DNA from 3 places in the Microbacterium imperiale genome. Region 1 is predicted to be linked to each of the others. Evidence: predicted binding sites of a transcription regulator. Region 1 holds the regulator's gene; each other region holds the start of a gene.
The links. The regulator HrcA, encoded in region 1, represses chaperone genes, less so after heat shock. The targets are predictions, from matches to a motif close to TTNGCACTCGNNNNNNNCGAGTGCNAA.
Positions count from the first base shown of each region.

Region 2: a site for HrcA is predicted at 3,602-3,628, ahead of groES (co-chaperone GroES). Genes of this name have one in related genera too.
Region 3: a site for HrcA is predicted at 4,681-4,707, ahead of JOF37_RS12440 (Hsp20/alpha crystallin family protein). Genes of this name have one in related genera too.

Region 1 is NZ_JAGIOK010000001.1:311,105-318,768, forward strand. It holds gene ybeY (rRNA maturation RNase YbeY) at 1-175, opposite strand, end outside; gene JOF37_RS01390 (PhoH family protein) at 172-1,311, opposite strand; gene JOF37_RS01395 (HIT domain-containing protein) at 1,262-1,609, opposite strand; gene JOF37_RS01400 (16S rRNA (uracil(1498)-N(3))-methyltransferase) at 1,656-2,384, opposite strand; gene dnaJ (molecular chaperone DnaJ) at 2,388-3,509, opposite strand; gene hrcA (heat-inducible transcriptional repressor HrcA) at 3,549-4,586, opposite strand; gene hemW (radical SAM family heme chaperone HemW) at 4,662-5,879, opposite strand; gene JOF37_RS01420 (DUF1990 domain-containing protein) at 5,879-6,538, opposite strand; gene lepA (translation elongation factor 4) at 6,565-7,664, opposite strand, start outside.
Region 2 is NZ_JAGIOK010000001.1:1,328,691-1,336,354, reverse strand. It holds gene tsaB (tRNA (adenosine(37)-N6)-threonylcarbamoyltransferase complex dimerization subunit type 1 TsaB) at 1-551, shown strand, start outside; gene rimI (ribosomal protein S18-alanine N-acetyltransferase) at 548-1,024, shown strand; gene tsaD (tRNA (adenosine(37)-N6)-threonylcarbamoyltransferase complex transferase subunit TsaD) at 1,021-2,088, shown strand; gene JOF37_RS06530 (hypothetical protein) at 2,085-2,375, shown strand; partial or broken gene JOF37_RS06525 (THUMP-like domain-containing protein) at 2,386-3,569, opposite strand; gene groES (co-chaperone GroES) at 3,703-3,999, shown strand; gene rarD (EamA family transporter RarD) at 4,124-5,065, shown strand; gene JOF37_RS06510 (ABC transporter substrate-binding protein) at 5,281-6,636, shown strand; gene JOF37_RS06505 (putative endonuclease domain-containing protein) at 7,497-7,664, opposite strand, start outside.
Region 3 is NZ_JAGIOK010000001.1:2,568,561-2,576,224, reverse strand. It holds gene JOF37_RS12455 (DUF2207 domain-containing protein) at 158-1,939, opposite strand; gene JOF37_RS12450 (MarR family winged helix-turn-helix transcriptional regulator) at 2,023-2,454, shown strand; gene JOF37_RS12445 (HNH endonuclease signature motif containing protein) at 2,550-3,923, shown strand; gene JOF37_RS12440 (Hsp20/alpha crystallin family protein) at 4,182-4,607, opposite strand; gene JOF37_RS12435 (L-serine ammonia-lyase) at 4,747-6,141, opposite strand; gene JOF37_RS12430 (FUSC family protein) at 6,233-7,303, shown strand; gene JOF37_RS15805 (FAD-binding protein) at 7,311-7,664, opposite strand, start outside.

The DNA.
Region 1 (7,664 bases):
CGGGCTCGTCCATCCACTGCACGTGCAGCGACTCCATCGCCCCTTCGTCGACGAGGAGGATGGCCAGGTCGGCATCGGGGCTGACGTTCAGCTGCGCCAGGTTGTGCTCCGTCAGACGCAGCAGCACGGTCTCATCGACCGAGACCCCGGACTCGTTGGTGATCTCGATGGTCATGAAGAACGTCCTCGTTTCGGGAGTCGATCGCGGGGACCGGCGGGGCGGGCCGTCGAGCGGCGTTCGGCGCGGTTGGCGAACTCGCTCGCCTCGTCGCGCTCGCGCCGCGCCAGCAGGCGCTGCTCGTCGTACTCGCTGTAGGCGTCGACGATCCGGCCGACGAGCGTGTGGCGCACGACGTCGTCGCTCGTGAGGGTCGCGAAGTGGATGTCGTCGATGTCCTTGAGGACGCGCGTCACGGTGCGCAGGCCCGAGGTGCCCTGTGGCAGATCGACCTGCGTGATGTCGCCGGTCACGACCATCCGGGTGCCGAACCCGAGACGCGTGAGGAACATCTTCATCTGCTCGGGCGTGGTGTTCTGCGCCTCGTCGAGCACGACGAAGGAGTCGTTCAGCGTCCGACCGCGCATGTACGCCAGCGGCGCGACCTCGATCGTTCCCGTCGCCATGAGCTTGGGCACGAGCTCGGGATCGAGCATCTCGTTGAGCGCGTCGTACAGCGGCCGCAGGTACGGGTCGATCTTGTCGGTGAGGGTCCCCGGCAGGAATCCGAGCCGTTCGCCCGCCTCGACGGCCGGGCGCGTCAGGATGATGCGGTTGACCTCTTTACGCTGCAGGGCCTGCACGGCCTTCGCCATCGCGAGGTAGGTCTTACCCGTGCCCGCAGGACCGATGCCGAAGACGATCGTGTTCTCCTCGATCGCGTCGACGTACGCCTTCTGGCCGAGCGTCTTGGGCCGGATCACCTTGCCTCGCGACGACAGGATCGCCTCGCCGAGCACTTCGGAGGGCCGCGGCCCCTCGTCGCCGGGCGACCGACGCTGGAGGATGCGGCTGGACGTCGTGACATCGCTCGGGTCCAGGCCCTGACCGGCGCGGGCCATGGCGATCAGCTCGTCCACGAGAGCGCGCGCTGCCGCGACGTCATCCGTCGAGCCGGTGAGCGTGATCTCGTTGCCGCGCACGAGGACGTCGACATCGGGGTGCTCCCGTTCGACGACGCGCAGCAGTCGGTCCTGCGGCCCGAGCAACTGGACCATGGCCACGCCGTCGGCGAAGATCGTCGCGACGGCGGGTTCGGAAGCGTCAGCCACCGAGGCTCCCTTCGGAGAGGCCACCGGCGAGGACGTGGGCATGGACGTGGAAGACCGTCTGCCCGGCCCCGGCGCCGGTGTTGAAGATGAGGCGGAAGTCGCCGTCGGCATGCTCGGCGGCGATGGAGTTGGCCAGGCCGATGAGCTCGCTCAGCAGAGCGGGATCGGCCGCGGCGAGCTCGACGACATTGCGGTACTCCTCGGTCTTGGGGATGACGAGAAGGTGGACCGGAGCCTGCGGCGCGATGTCGCGGATGGCGAACACGTTCTCGGTCTCGGCGATGATCTCGGACGGGATCTCACCGCGGAGGATGCGCGTGAAGACGGAGGGTTCGCTCATTCGCCCAGTCTATCGACGGGCAGGCCGAGCGGGTCGGCGGAAGCCGTCACCATCTCCCCAACGCGACGTTGACGACGCCGAGCGCCGCGGGGCCTGCTGTCGAGGTGCGCAGTACCGTGTCGCCGAGGCGGACGAGGGTCGCCCCCGCGTCGCGGAGCTCGTCGAGCTCATCGGGGGCGATGCCGCCCTCGGGCCCGACGACGAGGTCGACGTCGCCCTCACCGAGATCGACCTCGCTGAGACGCTCGGTGGCGGACGGCTCGAGCACGAGCATGCGGGTGCGCCCGGCTCGGGCCACGAGGTCTCGCGTCGTCGCCGGCGCGCCCACGAGGGGCAGCCACGGCCGGTGCGCCTGCTTCGCGGCCTCGCGCGCGATGGTCGTCCAGCGCTGCACCCCCCGTTCGAGCTTCGGGCCCGCCCATCGAGACACGCTGCGCGCGGCCTGCCACGGCACGATCTCGTCGACGCCCAGCTCCGTGCTCGCCTGTACCGCGAGCTCGTCGCGATCACCCTTCGCGAGCGCCTGGACCAGGGTCACGCGCCGCGTCGGCGCCGGATGTTCGGCGCGCGAGCCGACCTCGATGCACACACGCCTGGGGTCGGCGGACACCACGACCCCGGTGAGCCAGACCCCGGACCCGTCGCCCACCGTGACGGCCTCGCCGGCGCGGACCCGACGCACACCCGCTGCATGGTGGGCCTCCGGCCCCGTCAGATCGACGGTGTCCCCCGCGCGCGCATCGAGCGGCGCGTCGACGACGAAGTGCAGTGCCACCGCTCAGCTGTTCCGGAAGCGGTCGCGCAGCTTCGCGAACATGCCCTGGTGGAACTCCGCCAGACGCGGCGCCGGCGCCTTCGTGCGGCGCTTCAGCTCCTCGATCAGGGCGCGCTCCTTGGCGTCGAGGCGAGTCGGCGTCACGACGTGCACCCCGACGCGCAGATCGCCGCGCGTGGAGCCCCGCAGGGGCGTGATGCCGCGGCCCTTGACCGTCAGGACGTCGCCGGACTGCACGCCCGGGCGCAGCTCGAGCTCGACGGTTCCGTCGAGGGACTCGATCGTCGTGGTGGCGCCGAGCACGGCATCGGGCATCGACACCTCGAGGGTCGCGAGCAGGTCGTCGCCTTCGCGACTGAACACGTCGTGCGCCTCGACCGTGACCTCGAGGTAGAGGTCGCCGTTGGGACCGCCCGCGGGCCCGACCTCGCCGGAGCCCGGGAGCTGCAGCCGCAGCCCGGTCTCGACACCCGCCGGGATGTCGAGCGAGACGGTCCGGCGGGCGCGAACGCGCCCCTGACCCTGACAGGTCGTGCACGGGTAGGGAATCGTCGTCCCATAGCCCTGGCACACGTTGCACGGCTGGGAGGTGACGACGTTGCCGAGCAGGCTGCGCACTGTGCGCTGGACGTTGCCCGCTCCGTGGCAGACGTCGCACGTCACCGGCTGCGTTCCCGGCTGGCAGCACGAGCCCTGGCATGTGTCGCACAGAACGGCCGTGTCGACCTCGATGTCGCGGTGGACGCCGAACACGACGTCGTCCAGCTCGAGGGTCACGCGCACCAGCGCGTCCTGCCCGCGCTCGCGGCGGGAGCGCGGGCGGCCGGCGCGAGCACCGCCCCCTGCTCCCCCGCCGAAGAACGTCTCGAAGATGTCGCTGAAGCCACCGAAGCCGCCGGCGCCGCCGAAGCCGCCCGCGGCGTCGCCGCCCATGTCGTAGCGCTGGCGCTGCTCGGGATCGCTGAGCACGTCGTAGGCGTGCGTCACCAGCTTGAAGCGCTCGGACGCGTCCTCGCCCGGGTTGACGTCGGGGTGCAGTTCGCGCGCGAGGCGTCGGTATGCCTTCTTGATCTCGTCGGGCGACGCGTCGCGCGCGACGCCCAGGACCTCGTAGTGGTCAGCCACGGATCGCCTTTCCGCCCCTGCGGGCGTGGGTGGATACGGTCAGCGGGCGCTCTCGTCGTCCTCAAGCAGCCGGCTGAGATAGTGGGCGACGGCACGCACCGTCGCGAGGTTGGTCGGGTAGTCCATGCGGGTCGGACCCATGAGGCCGACACGCGCGTGCGAACCCGGCACGTCGTAGTCGCTCGTCACGACAGAGGCCTCCGAGAGCCCGAACGCCTCGTTCTCGCGGCCGATACGGGTGGCGACGCCGCGCTCGTCGGCGACCATCTCGCCCATCAGCCGCAGAAGGGTCACCTGCTCCTCAATCGCCTCGAGCAGCGGGTAGATACTGCCGCGGAAATCCGCTTCGCGACGGGCCAGGGTGGCCGTGCCGGCCATGACGAGCCGGTCCTGTCGGAACGTCTCGAGCTCCTCCACGAGAATCCGGGCGATCTCCCGGACGGCGTCGCCGATGGGATCCCCGGCGGACTGCCCTTCGGCCAGAGCCGACACCGCCTGCGACGCATCGCGGATGGAGCTGCCCGTGATGGCGGCGCGCAGCGTCGCCTTCGCGACGGCGAACTGCGCTTCGTCGAGGAGCGTGCGCACGACGCCGACGCGCTGCGAGACCCGCCCGGTGTCGGTGACCACGATCACGACGAGTCGCCCGCCGCCGAGGTCGACCAGCTCGAGGTGCGAGACCTGAGCCCGCGCGAACGAGGGGTACTGCACCATCGCGACTTGACCGGTCAGCTGCGTCAGCGCGCGCACGGTTCGGACGAGGAGGTCGTCGAGGTCGGACGGCCCGTCGAGGAAGGTCGCGATCGCCGAGCGCTGCGCGGGGCTGAGCGGGCGGAGTCCGGCGAGATGGTCGACGAAGACGCGGTAGCCCTTGTCGGTGGGCACGCGGCCCGACGACGTGTGGGGCGCCGCGATCAGCTCCTCGTCCTCGAGCAGGGCCATGTCGTTGCGGATCGTCGCCGCCGACACGCCGAACGCATGCCGCTCGACGATCGACTTGCTGCCGACCGGCTCGCGGGTGTCGACATAGTCCTGCACGATCGCTCGCAGCACCTGCAGTCCGCGTTCCGAGACCATGTCACCTCCTCGCTGGCACTCGCTATACCTGAGTGCCAATTCTATCGCGAACCGACACGGGATAGCCGCCGGGACTCACTCCGTGAGAGCACGCACCACGGCGTCGGCCATCAGGCGCCCCCGCCGCGTCAGGACGATACGTCCGCGCACCGCGTCCGCCCCTTCGATGAGCCCGTCCGCGATGAGGGCGGCGACGCCCCGGCGGCCGTCCTCATCCAGTTCGGCCACGGGCAGCCCTTCCGCGATGCGCGTGCGCAGCAGCACGGATTCGAGGCGTCGAGCCGCGGCATCCGGTCGTTCCCGGCCCGCCGCCGGTGAGGCGTCCATCGCGAGACGCTGTGCGTACGCGGCCGGGTGCTTCACGTTCCACCAGCGCAGCCCGCCCACGTGGCTGTGCGCGCCGGGCCCGTAGCCCCACCAGTCGGTGCCGCGCCAGTACGCGAGGTTGTGGCGCGACCTCTGCTCCGGCGACGTGGCCCAGTTCGACACCTCGTACCAGGAGTAGCCCGCGGCTGCGAGCAGCGTGTCGGCCGTCTCGTACATGTCGGCCTGCAGATCGTCGTCGGGGGCAGGCACCTCGCCGCGCCGGATCTGACGTTCGAGCTTCGTCCCGTCTTCGATGATCAGGGCGTACGCCGACACGTGGTCGGGCGCCAGAGCGATGGCCGTCTCTACGGAGGCACGCCAGTCGGCCAGGCTCTCGCCCGGCGCGCCGTAGATCAGGTCGAGGGACACATCGAGACCCGCCGAGCGCGCTGCGGAGACCGCCGTCGCCACGTTCGCGGGGTCATGGGTGCGATCCAGCGCCGCCAGCACGTGCGGCACCGCCGACTGCATCCCGATAGAGAGACGCGTCACCCCGGCCGCAGCCAGCTCGTCGGCGACCGCGGGCGTCATCGTGTCGGGATTGGCCTCGACCGTCACCTCCGCGCCGGGCGCGATGCCGAACGTGTCACGGACGCCGCCCAGCATCCGCGCGAGATCCCCCGGCGGCAGCAGGGTCGGAGTGCCACCGCCGAAGAAGACGGTCGCGGCGGGGCGACGGGGACCGCGCGCGTCGAGCACCCGAGCCGAGAGCGCGACCTCGCGCAGCACCTCGTCGGCGTAGGCGTCCTGACGCGCGCCTCGCAGCTCGGTGGCGGTGTACGTGTTGAAGTCGCAGTATCCGCAGCGCACGCGGCAGAACGGCACGTGCAGGTACACGCCGAAGTCCGCATCGGGCGAGACGAGAAGGTCGTCGGGCAGGGCTCCGTCAGCGGGAACGGGATCGCCCAGGGGCAGCGCTGCCCCCATCAGGACCCGGGGGTGGCGTACAACGGCGAGATCGCGCGGAGGTATCCCTGGAACAGCAGGCGGCGACGCCGCCGAACGAGGGCGGGCAGCATCCGGTACAGCATCGCCGTCGGACGGTCGAAGGCGCGCACGACGAACCAGACCTCGTCATTGTCGCGCCACTCGAGCAGGAACGACTCCTCACCGCTGACGACCGAGCCGTCGACCGTGCCGAGCGCGAACGCCACGCGGCGCGGCTCCTCGTCCACGAAGATGACGCGCAGCTCACCGTCGGCACTGTGACCGGCGACCCGTCCGTGGACGCGCAGCGTCGTGCCGGCCCCGACGTAGGGGGTGCCGTCGGCGTCGAAGCGCTGCTCGTGCTCGAGGCTGCTCGGTGCCACCGCGTTTCCTTCGTCGTCGAAAGCGACGCCGGTGTACATCGGGCCCGAGGCGGGGCGCACGTCGGTGACGCGCAGGCCCGCTCCGCGCAGCGCGCTCCACGACATGAGCAGGTCGGCGGCCGTGTCGAACCGCGCTTCGCCGCTGCCGATGCGCCAAGCGTCCTCAGCGGGGATGCTGCGCTCGGGCGGGTAGGCCATCAGGTCGTGGGCCCGGGTCGCCCCCACCGCCGCGTAGTCGACGGTCTCATCACGGAAGGTTCCGCGTCGGTGATGCATCGCTCTCCTCGTGGATCCGGTGGTGACTACTTCTTGTCCTTGCCCTCGACGTCGCCCGAGAGCGCCGCGATGAAGGCTTCCTGGGGCACCTCGACCCGGCCGACCATCTTCATGCGCTTCTTGCCCTCCTTCTGCTTCTCGAGGAGCTTGCGCTTGCGGGTGATGTCACCGCCATAGCACTTGGCGAGCACGTCCTTGCGGATGGCGCGGATGTTCTCGCGGGCGATGATGCGCGCCCCGATGGCGGCCTGAATGGGCACCTCGAACTGCTGACGCGGGATGAGCTTGCGCAGGCGCTCGGTCATCATCGTGCCGTAGGCGTACGCCTTCTCGCGGTGGACGATCGAGCTGAAGGCATCCACCTTCTCGCCCTGCAGCAGGATGTCGACCTTCACCAGGTCGGCGGTCTGCGACCCGGCGGGCTCGTAGTCGAGGCTCGCGTAGCCCTGCGTGCGCGACTTGAGGTGGTCGAAGAAGTCGAAGACGATCTCGCCGAGCGGCATGTTGTACCGCAGCTCGACGCGGTCCTCGCTGAGGTAGTCCATGCCGAGCAGCGTGCCGCGACGCGACTGACACAGTTCCATGACGGTGCCGACGTAGTCCTTCGGGGCGAGGATGCCGACCTTGACGACCGGCTCCGAGACCTCGGCCACCCGCCCGTCGGGGTATTCGCTCGGGTTCGTCACGACGACCGTCTCGCCCGTGTCGGTCGCGACCTCGTACGTCACCGACGGCGCGGTCGTGATGAGGTCGAGACCGAACTCGCGCGAGAGGCGCTCGGTGATGATCTCGAGGTGCAGCAGGCCGAGGAAGCCGCAGCGGAACCCGAAGCCGAGCGCCACCGACGTCTCGGGCTCGTACTGCAGCGAGGCGTCCGAGAGCTTGAGCTTGTCGAGCGCTTCGCGCAGGTCGCCGTAGTCGCTGCCGTCGATCGGGTAGATCCCCGAGAAGACCATGGGCTTGGGGTCGGTGTAACCGGGCAGGGCCTCGGTCGCGGGCTTGCGGTGGTTGGTGATGGTGTCACCGACCTTCGACTGACGCACGTCCTTCACACCGGTGATGAGGTAGCCCACCTCGCCGACGCCCAGCCCCTTGGTCGGGATCGGCTCGGGGCTCGACACACCGA
Region 2 (7,664 bases), 1.0 Mb from region 1:
AGGTCATCGGCGAGCTGATCGTGCGTGCCCTGTCGGCGGCCGGTCTCAGCGGCCCCGACATCACCGCGGTCGCCGCGGGGATGGGCCCGGGCCCGTTCACGGGGCTGCGCGTCGGCATCGCGGCGGCCCGTGCCTTCGCGCTCGGTCGCGGCATCCCGCTCGTCCCGGTTGCGAGCCACGACGCGGCGGCCCTGGCGCGCATGCGTCCCGGCTCCGGCTTCGCGGCCCCCCTCGAGGGCGAGCCGATCGCGATCGTCACCGACGCGCGGCGACGCGAGCTCGCCGTCTCGGTCTACCGGGTCGAGGGCGGACTGCCCGTGCGCATCGTCGATCCGCACCTCGTCCCGCGCGCCTCGACCGACGTCGTGCCGTTGTTCGGCGCGTCGGCGGGCGAGCTCGACGAGACGACGCGCATCAGCGCCGTCGCCCTCGCGCGCATCGCCGCGTCGCGGTTGCGCGCGGGCGACCTCGCCGACGCCGTCGTCGAGCCGCTGTACCTGCGCGCCCCGGACGTGAGCGTCCCCGCCGGCCCGAAGAAGGTGGGCTCGTGACGCTGCGCGCGGCGACACGTGACGACCTCGACGCGATCATGGCGCTCGAGGAATCCGCGTTCCCGAGCGACGCCTGGAGCCGCACGGCGATGGCCGCCGAGATCGCCTCGCCCCACGGCCGGTACCTCGTCGACGACGAGTCGGGCCGGGTCGTGGGCTACGGGGGAGTGCGCGCCGTCGTGGGCGCCGGCGACGCCGACATCCAGACCATCGCCCTCCACGCCGACGTGCGCGGCACCGGCCGCGGTCGAGCGCTGCTGCGCGCGCTGCTGGACGAGGCCCGCGAGCGGCGCGCCCGACAGGTGTTCCTCGAGGTGCGTGCCGACAACCCGGTCGCGCAGCGCCTCTACGCCTCCGAGGGGTTCGTCGAGATCGCCCGCAGGCCGCGGTACTACCAGCCCGACGACATCGACGCGATTATCATGCAGCTGAACCTCCCGCAGCCGGGAACAGCCGGGAAGGCCGACCGATGAGCCCCGCCATCCGCCGTGACGAGCCCCTCGTGCTCGGCATCGAGACGAGCTGCGACGAGACCGGGATCGGCATCGTCCGCGGCCGCACGCTGCTGTCGAACACCATCGCGAGCTCGATGGCCGAGCACGCGCGGTACGGCGGCGTCGTGCCCGAGGTCGCGGCGCGAGCTCACCTCGAGGCTCTGCAACCCGCGATCGAAGCGGCGGTGGCCGAGGCCGGCGTCGAGCTGAGCGATCTCGACGCGGTGGCCGTCACGAGTGGTCCCGGGCTCGCCGGCGCGCTGATGGTCGGCGTGGGCGCCGCGAAGTCGCTCGCCGTCGCGCTCGACAAGCCGCTCTACGCCGTCAACCACCTCGTGGGCCACATCGCCGCCGACATCCTCACGGGTGACGACGTCGAGTACCCGACTGTCGCGCTGCTGGTCAGCGGCGGGCACACGTCGCTGCTGCTCGTGCGCGATCTCGTGTCGGACGTCGAGATGCTCGGCGAGACGATGGATGACGCCGCGGGCGAGGCCTTCGACAAGATCGCCCGCATCCTCGGCCTGCCCTATCCCGGCGGGCCCGAGATCGACCGCGCCGCCGCGACGGGCGACCCAAACGCGATCCGCTTTCCGCGCGGGCTCTCGCGAGCCTCCGACATGGCGGCGCACCGCTACGACTTCTCGTTCTCGGGCCTGAAGACCGCCGTCGCCCGCTGGATCGAGCAGCGCGAGGCGGCGGGCGAACCCGTCCCGGTCGCCGACGTGGCCGCGTCGTTCCGCGAAGCGGTCGTCGACGTGCTGGTGACCAAGGCGCTCGACGCCTGCGCGCAGCACGGGGTGCCGCGCCTGCTGCTCGGCGGCGGCGTCATCGCCAACCGGCGCCTGCGCGAGGTCGCGCTCGAGCGCGCCGCCGCGGCGGGCGTCGCGGTGCGCATTCCGCCGCTGAGTCTGTGCACCGACAACGGCGCCATGATCGCCGCCCTCGCTGCCGAACTGATCGCCGGGGGCGCCGCGCCGTCGACCCTCGCGTTCGGCGCCGACTCCACACTTCCGGTCACCGAGATCCAGGTCCGGGGATGACCGAGCCGGTCCCGCCCCGTGTCGAGTGGGCGCCCGAGCCGGAGGTGCTGCCGCGGTCCGGCGGTTGGGCGCTCACCCTCGCGATCGTCGGGCTCCTGCTCTCGCTTCTCGTCGGCTGGGCCTTCCCCCTGGGCATCGCGGCGGTCGTCCTGGCGATCCTCGCGCTGCGCCGCCCCTGGGAGAGCCGTGCCGTCGGCGTCTGGGCGCTCGTGCTGGGGTCGCTGTCGCTGGTCTACAGCGCGGGCTGGCTCGTGTGGGGCGCGATGCAGGCCGGCATGATCGGCTGACGCGCTGCGATCACACCCGGTCCGCGAGGACCGCGGCTCGTCGGTCGCCGATGCGCGTGAGGAAGAGCGTCGCCGAGTTCGGGCCCGAGAGCGCGAGCTTCTTGCGGAACTGCGCGGGGTCGACATCCACGCCCCGCTTCTTGATCTCGAGCGTGCCGATGGCCTCGCGTCGCAGCACCGCGTCGATGTCACGGGTTCTCAGCGGCAGCACTTCGCGCACGCGGAACGTGGCGGCGAACGGCGTGGTCTTCGCGTCGTCCGAGGTCATGTAGGCCGTGCCGCCGGCGAGCATGCCGGCATCCAGCGATCGGGCGACCTCGCCGATCAGGCGCGCGCGGATGACGGCACCGTCGGGCTCGTGCAGGTAGGCGCCGAGCGGCCGCTCCGCCGCGTCCGAAGCGTCGGCGGCGGCGGTCAGCTCGGCGGCCGTGTCACCGCGCAGCACGAGGGCGGCGCGACGGATGCCGGGCCGGGCCAGAGCCCCCGACCACAGCACGAGCTCGATGGTCGAGCCGTCGGCGCTGATCCACTGCGCCTCGACGTCGTCGGGGAGGTCGTCGCGGTCGTACGCGGGGCCGAGCTTGATGCCGGTGGGCAGCTGCCGCGCCAGGTCGAAGGCCCAGGGCAGCGCCGGGGTGTAGTCGGATGCCGTCAGCCGCCGCGTCTCGCCGTGCCGGCGGTGCGCCGCGCGGGATCGAGCCAGACGCCGTCGATGCCGTCGAGCGGCGTGTCCTCGGCGCGGCCGTGGCGCACGCGCGCGGTGTCGCCGAACGGAGCCAGGTTGTACGCGGCGATGGCGGCGGTGATCTCGTCCGCGTCGACCGCGAGGACGTCGAGGCCGATGCCGGCGAGACCGAGCGCGTCGCCGCCGATGCCGCAGCCGAGGTCGGCGACGCGGTGCATGCCCGCGTCGCGGAACCGACCCGCGTGGCGCGCGGCGACGGCCAGACGCGTCGCCTGCTCGAGGCCCGCACGCGTGAACAGCATGCGGTCCGCGAACGGCCCGAACTTGGCGCGGGCCCGCTCCCGCAGACGTGCTTGACCGACCGCCGCCGACACCAGGTCGGGCGAGAGTCCCTCGCGCCGCAGTCGCGACACCGCGGCCGCGGCATCCGCCGTCGACGAGATGTGCAGCGAGTCGACGAGCCGCAGCCCCTCGGGGGTCAGCAGGGCGGAAAGCTCGGCGTGATCCACTCGGTCAGCCTACGCCCCGCGTCCGCGTGCGGTTGGCACTCGCGTTGCGTGAGTGCCAACGTCCCCCTAGACTCGGAGTTGGCACTCTCAGGGTGAGATTGCCAACGAGTCTTGTCGAAGAAAGAGGTAGACCGTGTCGGTTTCCATCAAGCCGCTCGAGGACCGCATCGTCATCAAGCAGGTCGAGGCCGAGCAGACCACCGCGAGTGGTCTGGTCATCCCCGACACCGCCAAGGAGAAGCCCCAGGAGGGCGAGGTCGTGGCCGTGGGCCCCGGCCGCATCGATGACAACGGCAACCGCGTTCCGCTCGACGTCGCCGTCGGCGACCGGGTGATCTACAGCAAGTACGGCGGGACCGAGGTCAAGTTCGGCGCCGACGAGTTCCTCGTCCTGTCGGCGCGCGACGTCCTCGCCGTCGTCGTCCGCTGACGCATAGCTCTTCTCCGAAGGCCCGGGTGCACATCGCACCCGGGCCTTCGTCGTGGCGGGCGGGCGACGCTCGATGGCAGCCGCGCGCGCGACGCGCGTGTCATGACCGAACTAGAGTTGGCTCGTGACACCCCTCGACCCCGCCCGCGAACGCACGCTCGGCGGGGTCTACGCTTTCGCCGCGTACGTCCTCTGGGGCTTCATGCCCCTGTACTTCCTGCTGCTGGCGCCGATGGGCCCCTTCGAGGTGGTGTCGTGGCGCATCCTGTTCTCGCTCGTGTTCTGCGCCGTGCTGCTCACCGTGCTGCGCACCTGGCGCAAGCTGATCGCCATCCTGCGCACGCCGCGACTCGTGCTGTGGACGATCGTCGCCGGCATCCTGATCTACATCAACTGGCAGGTGTTCCTGATCAGCACCCTGACCGGTCACGTGATCGAGGGCAGCCTCGGGTACTTCATCAACCCGATCGTCACCGTGCTGCTGGGCGTGCTCGTGCTGAAGGAACGGCTGCGCGTGGCGCAGTGGGTCGCGATCGGCATCGCCGTCGTCGCCGTGGGCGTCATCGTCGTCGGCTACGGGGCGTTCCCCTGGATCGCGCTGATGCTCGCCGCGAGCTTCGGCACGTACGGTCTCGTGAAGAAGCAGATCGGCCCGTCGGTCGACGCGGTCAGCGGCCTCACGCTCGAGTCGCTCTGGCTCGCCCCCATCGCGATCGTGCAGGCGATCGTCGTCGCCGTCACCGGTGGACTCGTGCTCGGCACCGTGAGCCCGGGGCACACCGCCCTCGTGACCCTCGCCGGCGTCGTGACCGCCGTGCCGCTGCTGTTCTTCGCCGCCGGAGCCCGCCGCAGCAGCCTGACGGTGATCGGACTGCTGCAGTTCGTCGCGCCGATCCTGCAGTTCATCACCGGCGCCTGGATCCTCGGCGAGCCGATGCCGCTGGAGCGCTGGATCGGGTTCAGTCTCGTCTGGCTCGCGCTCGTCGTGCTGAGCGTCGACTCGCTGCGTGCCGCGCGTCGACCTCGCCGCGCGACCGACGCCGACGACGTCGCTCCCGTCGTCTGACCCGTCCGGCGCCCGAGGCCGCGGACACACGATCGGGTTTCGCGTGGCACCGGTACCATCCGCGGAATCGCGCGGAGGCGGGCGGGCCGGAAGTAACGATTCGGTCGCGTAACAGACCGTTAACACATCGCAACATCCCCGATGCAGCGGCGCCACTAGGTTTGACCCAACCTCGCGGAGCTTCGGTCCCGCGGTCCCACTCATCAAGGAGCACAATGGGCGTTCTCACCCGTTCCCGCACCGCGAAGGTCATCGGCGGCATCGCCGTGATCGGCGCGAGTGCACTCGTCCTGGCCGGATGCGCCGGCGGCAGCGACCCGGCTGCCTCGGGCGACGCCGGCGGCGACGCGGCCGACTTCCCGATCGACTGCGCCGAGGCCGAACCCGCGTCCTACACGCCCGAGTACACCTCGACGTCGACAGGTCCCGGCACCGACCTCACCTACACCATCGGCACCGCGCTGCCCCAGACCGGCAACCTCGCCTTCCTCGGCCCGCCCGAGATCTCGGCCACCGAGTTCGCCGCGTCGCAGATCAACGCCGCCGGCAAGGGCATCACGATCGACCTCAAGCAGGGCGACTCGGGCGACACCGACAACAAGGCCTACGAGACCGAGATCCCTCGACTGCTGGGCGAAGGTGCCACGGCGATCGTCGGTGCGGCATCCTCGGGCACGTCGCTGCAGTTCATCGACCAGGTCATCGCGGCCAACGCGATCCAGTTCTCGCCCGCCAACACCTCGGCTGCCTTCACCGGCTACGAGGACAAGGGTCTGTACTGGCGCACCGCCCCCTCCGACGTCCTGCAGGGCGAGGTGCTCGGCAACCTGATCGGCGCCGACGGCAACGAGACGCTCGGCATGATCGTGCTGAACGACTCGTACGGCACCGGTCTGGCCTGCTTCACGAAGGCCGCGTTCGAGGCAGCGGGTGGCGAGGTCGTCGCGACCTCGCTGTACAACACCGGTGACACCAACTTCTCGGCTCAGGTCGAGGACGTGCTGGCCGCCGGCCCCGACGCGATCGCGCTGATCACGTTCGAAGAGGTCAAGACGATCATCCCCGAGCTCATCGGTGCCGACGTGGCTCCCGAGAAGCTCTACTTCGTCGACGGAAACCTCGCGAACTTCACCGACGACTTCGAGCCCGGCACCCTCGCCGGCGCGAAGGGCACCTACCCGGCGGTCGACCCCGCGACCATCTCGTCGTTCCGCGACGAGCTGCAGACGTTCTGGACCGGGGCCGGCAACGCCGAGCTGCAGGACTTCACCTACGCGCCGGAGTCCTACGACGCGGTCGTCCTGCTCGCCCTCGCGGCGCTGCAGGCCGGCTCGACGGCGGGCCCCGATGTCGCAGCGAACCTGCAGGCGGTCTCGGGCGGTGCGGGCGAGGGCACGAAGTGCACCACCTTCGCCGAGTGCGCCGACCTGATCATCGCCGGTGAGGCCGCCGACTACGACGGCGTCTCGGGACCGATCACCTTCAACGAGGTAGGCGACCCCACGGAGGCATCCATCGGTGTCTTCGAGTACGGCGACGACAACAACTACGAGTTCGTCCGCGTCGGCTGATCCCTGACGCAGCGAAAGGCCCCGGTCATGCGACCGGGGTCTTTTCGCGTGCTCGGGGTGGGGTGGCTTCAGTTGGCGGGTGGTGCCCGTTCGCGGGGTGGGAGGGGGCGTGAGGTGTCAGGTGAGCGGGGAGGGGTCGGTTCGCTTGGCAGGTGGTGCCCGCTGCTGCGCCGTGCGGGGGCGTGAGGTGTCAGGTGAGTCCGAGCGGCGCGAGGTGGGGCTGCGTGGGGCGGGGCTGCGTCAGGGTGGGGGGCTGCGTCAGGGTGGGGCGGCGCGAGGTTGAGTTGGCAGGTGGTGCCCGTTCGCGGGGTGGGAGGGGGCGTGAGGTGTCAGGTGAGCGGGGAGGTGTCGGTTCGCTTGGCAGGTGGTGCCCGCTGCCGCGCTGTGCGGGGGCGTGAGTTGTCAGGTGAGTCCGAGCTGCGCGAGGCGGGGCTGCGCGAGGTGGGGCTGCGTGGGGTTGGGTCTGCGTCGGGGTGGGGCGGCGCGAGGTTGAGTTGGCAGGTGGTGCCCGTTCGCGGGGTGGGAGGGGGCGTGAGGTGTCAGGTGAGCGGGGAGGGGTCGGTTCGCTTGGCAGGTGGTGCCCGCTGCTGCGCCGTGCGGGGGCGTGGGTTGTCAGGTGAGTCCGAGCTGCGCGAGGCGGGGCTGCGCGAGGTGGGGCTGCGTGGGGTTGGGTCTGCGTCGGGGTGGGGCGGCGCGAGGTTGAGTTGGCAGGTGGTGCCCCTTCGCGGGGTGGGAAGCGGCGTGAGGTGCCAGGTGAGGGGTGAGGTGTCGGTTCGCCTGGCAGGTGGTGCCCACTGCTGCGCTCTGAGGGGGCGTGAGGTGTCAGGTGAGTCCGAGCTGCGCGAGGCGGGGATGCGGCGTCAGCTCGTCGGCGACCACTCGCGGCGGCGCAGCGCATCGCCGACGATGCGCGGCGCGGCGGGACGCGGATGCCGGATGTGCGACGCGGCCAGCCGGATGACCTCGAACCCGAGTGCCGCATAGCCGGTGTGCTTCTCGATATCCCGCGCCCACTGCTCGGTCGAGGT
Region 3 (7,664 bases), 2.3 Mb from region 1:
CGTCGTTATCTCGTCGTTATAGAGTGCTCGCACGGTAGCTGTTTTGCTGTGGCGGCCACCGGCATGTGATTGCAGGAAACTCTTGGTGCAAAGGGACGAGGGTCCGACCGAAATGCCTCTCGGTCGGACCCTCAACTGCGCCCGGGCGCTGCGACGATCAGGCTCCGCCTCCTCCGCCGCCGCCTCCGCCGCCGCCCGCGGCGCCTCCGCCGCTCGAGCCACCCGAGGTCGATGACGACGACGCGGCGCTCGACGAGAGCGTTCCGATCCCGGCAGCGAACGACGACGCGTCGAACCCTCCCGTCCCGGCGTACCAGACCGGCGCGGTGACGCCCGCGGCGGCGTACAGCGCGGTGAGGTGCTGCGCCCACTGCTTCTCCTGCCCGAACACGACGGCGTACGGGAGAAGCCGTTCGTAGAGGCGCAGCATCTGGCGCGGGTCATCCGTATCGATCGCGACGCGCTCCGCACCGGACGGGGACTGCAGTGCGCGGATGCGGTCGGCCTCCGCCCAGCGGATGAACTGCTCCACGCCGCGCAGATGATCGCGCGTCTCGGCCCCCGTCGCCGAGAGCGGGGTGCGGGCCAGGGCGATCAGCACCACGAAGAACGACGATGCCGCCACGACGATCCCGATGACGGGGAGCGCCGGATGGACGAAGCCGAGGAGCGCGAGGATGCCGAAGAGGATCGTGAGCACCGCCGCGACGGCCCAGATCGCGATGGGCCAGCCCCGCGTGCCGGGTCGCACCGGACGGTACATGCCGAGGCTCGTCAGGCGCTCTCCCGCCGACTTCAGGATGCCCTGCGCCGTCGACGACAACCGCGTGTCGGACGAGCCGAAGCTGTAGACCTCGCCCGGCCGCAGCTGCGGGAAGAGGGCGCGCAGCAGCATCCGTCCATTCTCGTCGGCCCGATCGGGGTCGACGAGTTCCGCCCGGAGCTTGCCCTTTCCCCACCGACCGGGATCGCCGTCGAGGATGCGGATCGAGCCGAGGATCGCCTGTTCGAGCACCTCGGCGGGGATCGCCGCCGAGGTTTTGCCGAGCAGCACGGCCGACTCGAGCGCATCGATGTCATGGGGAGGCTCGTACTCGGCGATGACCGTCGGGCGCCCGGGTTCGTCGCCGAGCGAGCGCCGGCGGCTGCGCAACGCCCATCCGGTCGCCCCCACCAGAGCCGCGAGGGAGCCCGCCTGCAGCCACCCGAACGGCGAGGCGAGATACCCGGTGTCGAACGTCTCGAACGCACCCGCGTCGAAGCCGACCGAGAGGGTCAGGGTCTCGTGCGGCGCGAGATCGCGACTGGATGCGGAGACGGTGGCGCCGTCCGCCGACACCGTCAGGTCGGCGCAGCGTCGCGTCTCACCCGATGCCCCGACATAGCAGGACTGGCTTCCCGACAGGCTCTCGACCAAGGGCGGGTCGAGGTGCAGGGTCGCCGTGACCTGCCGGAAGGGCTGCGCCCAGTCCGTGCCGTTGACGTCCCAGTAGAACTCGAGCCCCGTGTCGTCGAAGTCCCACACGACGTTCTCGAGGTCGTAGGTGAAGACGAAGGTGTTGCGGCCGTGAAGGTACTCGGCGCCGCGCGTGAGGATGCCGAGCGTGCCGTCGTCGTTGTCGGTCTCGACGGGGCGGGCATCGCCGTTCTCGTCGGTGACCGACACGAGGGTCGGGTGCAGCGGCTGGCCGTTGTACGACTCGGGGAGCAGGCGGCGCATCCCGCGGTTCTGGTCCGCCTCGGGGAAATCGGCGACGAACCGCTCGACCACCCGCATGCGCGCCGTGCCGTCGGCATCGCGCTCCAGGTAGTAGTCGACCGTCAGCGAGTCGAACTCGAAGGCGTCGAGGTCGTCGGACGTCTCGCCCGAGACGGACGAGAGCACCGGCGGAGCCGCGGATGCCGCCGCGGGCAGAGCCGCCCCCAGAAGGCTCGCCATCAGGACCGCCGTGGCGCTCGCAAGCGCCCTTCGCGTGCGCCGCATCATGCCGCCCAGCTTAGGCGGGCGTTAAAGTTGTGGCCATGAGCGATCGTCGTCGTGCCGTGGCCGCATGGGAGAGCCTCTTCCGCGCGCAGCACGAGATCTTCGACGACATCAGCAACGACTTCGCCAGCGATGAGCTCAGCCAGGCCGAGTACGACGTGCTGCTGACCGTCACGCGTGGACCCGGCAACCGGGCACGACTGCGCGATGTCACGGCCAACATGCTGATCAGCCAGCCGAGCGTCTCGCGCCTCGTGGACCGCATGGTCGCGCGGGGCCTGATCACCAAGTGCGGCGATCCGACCGACGGGCGCGGTGCGATGATCACCGCGACTCCCGACGGGGTGGCGGCTTTCCGCCGACTCGCCGCGGCGCACGGGCGGTCGATCGCCGAGCGCATGTCGGTCCTGAGCACCGAAGAGCTGGAACAGCTCGAGCAGCTCACCACGAAACTGCGCCGCACGTCCTGACGAGGGCCTCCTCCCCATCAGCGGGCCGTGCCGAGTTGTGCACGAACGCGCTCGATCGCGGTTCGGATGTCGGTGGCCGATGGGATCATCGACATATGGCAACGATGGGTGGCAGTGACGGTGTGGGGCTGAGTCCTCATGCCGGTGCGCTCGGGGCGTTCGCTGAGGCGTTGGATGCTGCTCACGCCGGGGATGTCGCACTGGTGCGAGCCTTGGCTGAGGTCGGCCGGTCGGCGTTGCGGGTTGCGCACGTCGACGGTGTGCGGGGCATGGCCTCGGACATGGAGTTGCGCTCGGTCGCTGCGGAAGCGGCCGGGCTGGCGGGGCGGTCGGACCGGCGATTGCAGCACGACATCGACCATGCAATGGCCATCGTCGACGACTACCCCGCCGTGTTCACGGCGTGGGAGACCCGACGGATCACCCGGGATCACGTCGAGGTGATCGTCAAAGCGGGGTGCGTGGTGCCGGCGGAGGTTCGACCGGCGTTCGAGGAAGCTGCGATCGAGATCTGCGAGCGTGACATCGCGGTGCGGGTGCGTGAGCCGCTGAGAGCTCTAGCGCAGCGGATGCATCCGCGGGAGTTCACCGAGCGACACCGGGACGCCGCCGCCGGGCGGTGCGTGCGGGTGCTCCCCGGGGCGGACGGGATGTCGGATCTCATCGCGACCTTGCCGACCGTGATCGCCGCGGGGATGCTCGACCGGCTCACGCAGATGGGCCAGTCCGTGAAGGACGCCCGAGCCGCCGGGACGGATGCCGCGGGGGCCGCGTTCGGCGACGCAGCGGCGCCCGGGCAGCCTGAGGAGCCGGATGCGCGGACCATGGATCAGCTCCGCGCCGACGCTCTCGCTGATCTGGTGCTCGGGGGCGCCCCGGTGGTCGATCCCACCTACGGCACCGACGGCCCGGGACCACTGGGCGCGATCCGGGCGCGCGTGCAGGTCGTCGTCACCGCAGACACCCTCACCGGAACCGACCACGGTCCCGCCGGAGCCGTCGGGGCCGGGCTGGTCGACGCCGACACGGCCCGCGAACTCGCCGGGCAGACCGCCTCCTGGGATCGGCTCTTCATCGACCCCGTCACCCGCACCCCGGCCGAGATCGATACCTATCGGTCCACCGCCTCGATGCGGCGCCTGCTGCAAGCGCGCGACCAGCACTGCCGGTTCCCCGGATGCCGTCGCGCTGCGATCCGCTGCGAGATCGACCACACCATCGACCACGCCCTCGGCGGACATACCCACATTTACAACCTCGCCCACCTCTGCCAGAGACACCACTCGATGAAGCAATTCACCGACTGGAAAGTCAGACAGCTCGGCGGCGGGCTCCTGGAATGGACCTCCCCCGGCGGGCGGATCTACCGCGAAGACGTGCCGATCCCTGCCGTCTGCTTCACACCCGAACCCGACCCACCACCGGGCGCGCGAACCGGCCACCTCGTCGACGAGCCGCCACCCTTCTGAGCTCGCCGCCCGACGATCCGCCACCCTTCTGATCGGTCTGCGCCAGGCGGCCCGACGCGTCAGCGCGGCCCGACGCGTCAGCGCGGCCCGACGTGGCCCCGCGGCCCGATACCCCACCCTGCGGTGACCGCGCCGGATCAGAGCCCGCACGAACGACGATGGCCGCAGCCCCGAGGAGGAGCTGCGGCCATCGGTGCGCGGTCGATCCGGTCGGTCACGCCGCCAGGTTCACCGGCTGCGCTGCGGTCGGCGCTGCGCTCAGTTCTCGATCGGCACCACCGGCGCGGCGGAGTCGGTCGTGACCGCGACCTTGCGCGGCTTGGCCTTCTCGCTGACGGGGATCGTCACGGTCAGCACGCCGTTGTTGTAGGTCGCGGCGATGCCCTCGGTGTCGACACCCTGGCCGAGGTTCAGCTGGCGCAGGAAGCTCGCCGCCTCACGCTCACGGGTGATCCACTTCACCCCGTCGCCGCTCGCCAGGGTGCGCTCGGCGCGGATCGTCAGCAGCTGGCCGTCGACGTCGATGTCGACCGAACCCGGGTCGATGCCCGGCAGGTCGGCCGTCATGACGTAGTGGTCGCCATCACGGTAGAGGTCCATCGGCATGCGGCGCGGACCGCGGCGCGCGTCGAAGAGGCTCGAGGCGATGCGGTCGAGGTCGCGGAACGGGTCGTACGTAGCCATCGGTTCTTCCCTTCTCTGAATGTCTGTGTTGAGATCTCGAAAGTTGAGCCTTAGCGGCTCAACTGCATCCAGATTAGCACTCGACCCCTGAGAGTGCCAACGGTTCTCGCACGGCGAACACTCCACCCACCACCGGCGTTCAGCACTCGACGACGTTGACCGCGAGCCCGCCTTCGCTCGTCTCCTTGTACTTGTGCGACATGTCGATCCCGGTCTGCCGCATCGTCTCGACGACGGCATCCAGCGACACGTAATGGCGTCCGTCACCCCGCAGAGCGAGCCGCGCCGCGGTCACCGCCGTGGATGCCGCGATGGCGTTCCGCTCGATGCAGGGGATCTGCACGAGACCGCCCACGGGGTCGCACGTGAGGCCGAGGTGATGCTCCATCGCGATCTCGGCGGCGTTCTCGATCTGCGCGTTGTCGCCGCCCATGACAGCGGTCAATCCCCCCGCCGCCATCGCGCACGCCGAGCCCACCTCGGCCTGGCACCCGCCCTCGGCGCCCGAGATCGACGCGTTCGCCTTGAACAGCGAGCCGAGCGCGGTCGCCGTGAGCAGGAACCTGCGGATTCCGCGCCGACGGTCGAGATCCTCGGGCGCGAGCATCGACTCCGCCGCGAACCGCCACCAGTACATCGCGACGGCCGGAAGGATGCCGGCAGCCCCGTTCGTCGGAGCCGTGACGACGCGCCCGCCCGCGGCGTTCTCCTCGTTGACGGCGAGCGCGAACGCGCCCAGCCACTCGCCGGGCAGCTCCCGCCCTCCCGCGGACTCGGCGGCCTCGAGCTGCTCGCGCATCGCGCCGGCTCGGCGCCGCACGCGCAACATGCCCGGCAGCGTGCCGTCGGCGTGCAGCCCCGCGTCGATGCATCCCGCCATCGCATCCCAGATGGCATCGAGCCCCGCCGCTACCTCGCTTTCGGGACGCAGCGCCTCTTCGTTGCGCCGCGCGAGCCCCGCAATCGACAGCTCCTCCCGCTCGCACAGCTCGAGCAGCTCGGCCGCGCTACCGAACGCGAACGGCCAGGCGGCCGCGCGAAGCCCCTCACCCTCGACCTCACCCTCGCGACGGATGAACCCGCCGCCGACCGAGAAGTACGTCTCGCGGGCCACCGGCGCCCCGATGCTGTCCCAGGCGGTGAGGGTCATCGCGTTCGGATGCTGGGGCAGCCGCGTACGGGGCTCGAACGAGACATCGGCGCGCGAGAACGCCACCGCGTGCCGTCCGCCCAGCAGCAGCGGCGCGCCATCGACCCACGCCGACCAGGCCGCGCGGACGGCATCCGGGTCGACGGTCTCGGGCGCGTGACCCTGCAGCCCGGCCACGATCGCGTCGGGGGTGCCGTGCCCGATCCCGGTCGCGCCGAGCGAGCCGTAGAGCACGCACGTCACCCGCGCCACGTCCTCGAGACGGCCGGACGCGCTCAGGCGCTCGACGAAGGCTCGGGCCGCACGCAGCGGTCCGACGGTATGGGAGCTCGAGGGTCCTACTCCGATGGAGAACAGCTCGAACGCCGAAACGTATGCGCTCACCCTGTCAGGCTACGTCTCGCCCCGGGAACACGCCGAGCGCGGACGTCAAGGGCAGTGCCCTGCGCCGACGCGACGCCTATCGTCGCCCGAGATGAATCACGCGCCCCATCCTCGAGTCGCCTCCCTGGCCATCGCGGCACGCACCGCGGGCGGCGAAGCATTCGCCGTGTCACGGCTGCTGCTGGCGGCGAAGGCGGCCTTCGCCGCCGCCATCGCCTGGTATCTCGCGCCGCTCGTACCCTTCGCCCACGACGAGTACTCCTACTACGCGCCGCTCGGCGTTCTCGTCAGCATGTACCCGACGATCGCCGACTCCGCGAAGGCCGGCCTACAGGCCGTCGCGGGACTCGCGATCGGCATCGCGATCGGGTTGGGTGGCCTGTGGATCGTCACCGGGCCGAGCCCGCGCATCCTCGGCGTCGCGATCGTCGTCGCTGTGGGCGTCGCAATCGGCGGCATCCGCGCGCTCGGCACCGGTCGTGACTGGATCGCGATCGCAGCGCTCTTCGTCCTGCTGCTCGGGGCCAACGATGCCGGCGGGTTCTCGGTGTCGTACCTCGTCACGATGGCGTTCGGGGTCGTCGTCGGGATCGCCGTGAACCTCGCGGTCGTCCCGCCGCTGTACCTGCGGCGAGCGTCCACGCGGCTCTCGCAGCTGCGGGATGCCGTCGCCGACCGGCTCGACATGCTGGCGACGGCCATCGCCGACGGGTCAGCGCCCGACCCCGAGGGTCAGCGCTATCTCACCGAGATCCTCGACGCGGTCTCGGCGGACGTCCGGGAGGCCGCGCGCAGCCGCAAGGCGCACCCCCTCGCTCGGCGCCGCCGGGGCGTCGAAGAGGAGAACGACCGACGGATGCGCGCCCTCGAGAACACCGTGCGCCAGACGCTCGAGTTGGCCGGTGGCGTTGCGGCGCTGCCCCTCAGCGACGAAGCCGCCCCGCGCCGCGCTCAGCTCGCCGAGGCGGTGCGCGCGACCGGCCGTGCCGTCGCACGGCCCATCGGAGACCCCGACGCCGCGACGGCGGTCGACGAAGCCGAACGCGCCCTGGCGCGCGTGGTCGAGAGCGTGCCGCCGCGCCACGACGGGCGCATCTCGCCGTGGACGCGCACCGCCGTGGACGTCGCGCGCATCATCGAGGCGTCGCGCCCCTTCACCTGAGCCGCGCTCAGATCCCCAGCACGCGCCCGAGGTACGGGCCCCAGAACTTCCGGTCGGGGTCCATGCGCGCGACGAGATCGCGGAAGGCGTGCAGTCGCGGCAGCGACTCGCCCACCGGCATCGCGAAGACCTTGCCCCAGTGCGGGCGGGGATCGAACGGCGCGAGGGCTCGTTCGACGTGGCCGATCGCGGTGGCGACGGCATCCGGCCGGTTCTTCCATGTGAAGTGGATGCACACGCTGTCGCGGCCGTACCCCGGCGACAGCCAGAGCTCGTCGGCAGCCACCGTGCGCAGCTCGCTCACGAGAAGCGCGGGCTCCACCCGATCCGCGATCGCCCGCACGGCCGCGATCGCCTCGAC